2 regions of the Caloranaerobacter sp. TR13 genome follow, and region 2 is predicted to be linked to the other one. Evidence: riboswitches for the same ligand, from Rfam matches in the RefSeq annotation. Region 2 holds a riboswitch; the other holds the start of a gene.
What was found. Region 2 has a riboswitch for S-adenosylmethionine ahead of TR13x_RS06355 (methionine ABC transporter ATP-binding protein). Riboswitches for the same ligand answer to the same signal wherever they lie in the genome.
Positions count from the first base shown of each region.

Region 1: linked by a shared signal. The riboswitch ahead of metK (methionine adenosyltransferase) and the one ahead of TR13x_RS06355 (methionine ABC transporter ATP-binding protein) in region 2 are both predicted to bind S-adenosylmethionine.

Region 1 covers NZ_JXLL01000024.1:10,596-13,071, forward strand. The annotation lists gene metK (methionine adenosyltransferase) at 69-1,256, opposite strand; SAM riboswitch class I at 1,428-1,534, opposite strand; gene TR13x_RS10325 (small multi-drug export protein) at 1,894-2,367, opposite strand.
Region 2 covers NZ_JXLL01000006.1:50,311-52,786, forward strand. The annotation lists gene TR13x_RS06345 (regulatory protein RecX) at 1-245, opposite strand, end outside; gene TR13x_RS06350 (metal-dependent hydrolase) at 261-845, opposite strand; SAM riboswitch class I at 1,058-1,164, shown strand; gene TR13x_RS06355 (methionine ABC transporter ATP-binding protein) at 1,291-2,301, shown strand; gene TR13x_RS06360 (methionine ABC transporter permease) at 2,294-2,476, shown strand, end outside.

The DNA.
Region 1 (2,476 bases), on a different contig from region 2:
GTTAAAGATACTTTGTCTTTCAATCATTTTACTATGAACAAGGTTATATGTCAAGGATATTTAAAATATTATTCACCTAAACCTTCTTTTCTTAATATATCAGCCTTGTCTGTCTTCTCCCATGGTAAATCTAGATCTGTTCTTCCAAAATGTCCGTATGCAGCTACTTGTCTATAAATCGGTCTTCTTAAGTCTAAATCTCTTATAATAGCTGCAGGTCTTAAGTCAAAATGTTTCTTAACTAATTCTTCAATTTTGCTTTCTTCTATCTTACCTGTTCCAAATGTATCTACAAGTATTGAAACTGGATGAGCAACACCTATAGCATATGCAAGTTGAACTTCACATTTATCTGCTAATCCAGCAGCAACTATATTTTTTGCAACATATCTCGCAGCATATGCAGCTGATCTATCAACTTTAGTAGGATCCTTTCCTGAGAATGCTCCACCACCATGACGAGCATATCCACCATAAGTATCAACAATAATCTTTCTTCCTGTTAAACCAGCATCTCCTTGAGGTCCACCTATTACGAATCTACCAGTTGGGTTGATATAGTATTTTGTCTCACTATCTAAGTATTTACTTGGTATAACTTTTCTTATTACATGTTCCCTTAAATCTCTTTCAATAGTTTTTAAATCTATCTCTGGGCTGTGTTGAGTAGAAATAACTATTGCATCTATTCTTACAGGTTTATCATCATGATATTCAACTGTAACTTGAGTTTTACCATCTGGTCTTAAGTAATCTAAAGTACCATTCTTTCTAACTTCTGATAATCTTCTTGCTAATTTGTGTGCTAATGATATTGGAAGTGGCATAAGTTCTGGTGTTTCATTGCAAGCAAAACCAAACATTATACCTTGGTCTCCAGCACCAATTAAGTCAAGTTCATCATTTGTTTCTTCTCTGTGTTCTAATGCTTCATTAACTCCCATAGCAATATCAGGAGACTGCTCATCAATAGAAGTTAAAACTGCACAAGTATCGCAGTCAAAACCATACTTAGCTCTAGTATAGCCAATATCTTCTATAGTCTTTCTTACGATTTTTGGTATATCTACGTAACACTTAGTTGTAATCTCTCCTGATACTAAAACTAAACCTGTAGTAACTGATGTTTCACATGCTACTCTTGCTTCTGGGTCAGATTTTAATATAGCGTCAAGCACTGCATCTGAAATTTGGTCACAGATTTTATCAGGATGTCCTTCAGTAACTGATTCTGAAGTAAATAACCATTTTCTCATCTTCATACCTCCCATGCTAAATGAATTTTTAATTTTAAATTTTAAATGTTAAATATTAAATTCAACATTAAGTATAGATAGAGTTTATATGGTTATTATTAGCAATTGTTAGTTTTTTATGTTCATATAAAAAAATCCCCTTCCAAAAGGAAGAGGTAATTTTCTGATATAACCTCATCTTTCAGAATCTACATTCTGTGGGACTTAGCACCGTGTAACTTTAATTACCGGTTGCCGGGTTTCACAGGGCCCATTCCCTCCACCACTCTTGATAAGGTATCAAGATTTTTATTAAATTGTCCTCAAAGTATAATATCATAGCTTACAAACTAAGTCAACAATTTTTTTGTCATTTATATTCAAAATTCGTCATTTGATGTTAACTATTCATAAGTAGCAGAGAATTAATTCTCTGCTACAAATTCTATTATTGGTCTTTCTATATTCATTTTTTGGTCAACAGTTTTTAGTCTATCAACTACTGACCATCGACTATAATCTAATTTTACATTTTCTATTTTGAATTTTTTATCCCTGTCCCCTATTCTCTGTTCCCTTATTTCTATCCCCTGTTCCCCGTCCCCTGTCCTCTGTTCCCTGTCTTCTTTTTTATATCTAGCACCTAGTCCCCAATTATCTACAAGAAGCTAATAACTTGACTACTTAAAATAAAAACTATTAATCCAGCTGTAAATACACCTGCCACAATTGCTGGAAAAGAATATTTGAAATCTATATTAAATAAAGTTGCTGCTACACATCCAGTCCAAGCACCAGTAGATGGTAATGGTATTGCTACTAAAAGAAATAATCCTAAGACACTGTATTTCTCAACTTTTTTACTTCTTTTTAAAGTCCTTTGCTTAATCCAGTTAACAATTTTACCAAACATCTTTGTCCTTCCAAAATAATCGAATAAAGGATTTAATAACTTAAGCAAAAAAGGTACAGGTATTAAATTACCTATAATACTTAATACTGTACTATGTAAAGGGGTAAATCCCATTGCTATTCCGAGTGGTATAGCTCCTCTTAATTCAAAAATAGGCGCAGCAGCAACAAGCATTACAATAAGTTCATCCTTCAAAACTTTTAAAGTTTGCACTAACATATACATCACCCCGTTCATTATTCGTTATTCATCGTTCACTATTCGCTTTTAGTTTCTTGTTTTTCGAACTCTCATTTGTAGTTCGCCGTTTGTATTTCGAACGACGAAC
Region 2 (2,476 bases):
TCTCTAAGTAACATCTCGCTTTGCATTGTTCTAGCCAATATACTAAAAGCTCTGTTCTTAGCTCTTCTAAGGTTTTCATCAAATATTAAGAGTTCTAACTTTTCTTTATCTACTTGAATTCCTTCTTCAATTCTAAATTTATAAATAACTTCTTTATGGACTCCAGCAAAAAATTCATGATCAATATATATATTAACATTTTCTTTATTATTTTTTTGCTCAACTATTTTAGTTACAATCCCCATAATTATTCCTTCTTTCTAAACTCCTATAATCTTAAGTAAAACATAAATCGAATAAAAACACGAACCCTTTAATATAAGTTCTTCTTCACCACCACTTTTTACATTAAAAGGAGATGAAATTTTAAAACTACATGGATAAAATAATTCTATGCCGCCTTTAGTAAGAAAATCGGCAATCAAATGGCTAATATAGCCTATAACGAAACCTTTATACACATCAATTAAATTATATCTCATTGCTAAAATTTTAACAACCATTGAAAACAGTAAAAGACCTAGTAAACTATGAGTAAATCCTCTATGATGAGATATTCCTGTAAATGCTAAAGTTATAGATAAAATTTTTAAAAGCCTACTGTTTAAACTTATACCGAAATAAATACAACCAAAACTTAAAGTTATATAAAATATAATTTTAAATATTCTATTTTTCTTAAAAAGAAGCTTTTGATTTAACTTGCTCTTGGGATGGTCTATATCAGGTAATAAAGACCCTAATACCGTTGAAAAAATAAAAATAATACCCCTTTCTAAAGAATAATCTGAAATAGTAGTAATTCCTGCTGCAATCCCTAGCATAACATGCGTCTTACCCTTCATCTTTTGTATCCTCCAACTGATTCTTATAAGTATAGAACACTAGTTCTAGTATATCATAGATTATATTTTATTTAAATAGCTGAAACAAAGCTATTTAAACAACTTTGTTTCATTACTCTTTTTAATAAACTATTTTACCATAAAAAAAGTATTGACAAACTCTATGAAATGATTTAGAATCTTAAACTATAGTGATAAAAATAAATAATACGCTCTTATCCAGAGAGGTGGAGGGACTGGCCCTATGAAGCCCGGCAACCTGTGTTTCAAAACACAAGGTGCCAATTCCTGCGGTATAAGATATACCGAGAGATGAGAGAGAGAAATAAGTTTTTTATGCCTCTTTCATCCGAAAGAGGTTTTTTTAATATCCTTCTATCCACAGAAGGGGTATTATTATAACTGTTTTAGTTTATCACATTAAACCGATAAAGGAGTGAAGTAATTGATTGTAATTCAAAATCTCAGCAAAATATATGAAAGTAAAAACGAAAAAGTACATGCATTAAAAGATATCAATTTAGAAATTAAAAAAGGTGAAATTTTTGGAATCATGGGTTTGAGTGGAGCAGGAAAATCTACTCTTATTCGCTGTATTAATCTTCTTGAAAAACCTACTAGTGGTAGTATTTTCATTAACAAAAAAGACATAACGGTTTTAAATAAACATGAACTTAGAGAAATAAGAAAACGTATTGGAATGATTTTTCAACATTTTAACCTACTTAACTCAAGAACAGTTTTTGAAAATATAGCTTTTCCACTTGAAATTTCAGGTTACAACAAGAAACAAATTAAAGAAAGAGTAGAAAATCTGTTATCTTTAGTTGAACTCTCAGATAAAATGAATGCATATCCTTCCCAACTAAGTGGAGGACAAAAACAGAGAGTTGCCATAGCTCGTGCTCTTGCTAATCAACCAGATATTTTATTGTGTGATGAGGCAACTTCTGCTCTTGACCCTAAAACAACAAAATCTATTTTGAAACTTCTTAAAGAAATTCAAAGTAAATTCGGTCTGACAATAGTTCTTATAACACACCAAATGGAAGTAATTCGTGATATTTGTGATAGAGTTGCAATTATTGAAAACGGAAAGATAATCGAACTAGATACAGTTGAAACAATATTCACAAACCCTAAAACTAGAACTGCTAAAGACTTTGTTTCACACATTCAACATAATAAAGAAGAAATCAATTTCCCTAAAACCTCTGGCTCTAAGGTTATACGATTAAAACTTTTAGGAGAAGTTGTGAAAAAACCTATTATATCTCAATTGATTAAACTTTTTTCAGTAGATATAAACATATTATCAGCTAATATAAATGAATTACAAACAACAAATATAGGGACCCTGCTTATACAAATTTATGGGAAAAATGAAGAAGTAGAAAATGCAATCAAATGGCTCAAAAAAGAGAAAATCGGATTGGAGGTAGTATGGAATGGATAACTTGATAGGATTACTTTTTCCCTCCTTATGGGAAACCATATATATGGTAGCAGCTTCAACAATATTTGCTCTAATCCTAGGTTTCCCTCTAGGTATTTTACTAGTAGTTACAGAAAAGAATGGCATTTGGGAAAAGCCTGTATTAAATTCAGTACTAGGTACTGTTATAAATGTA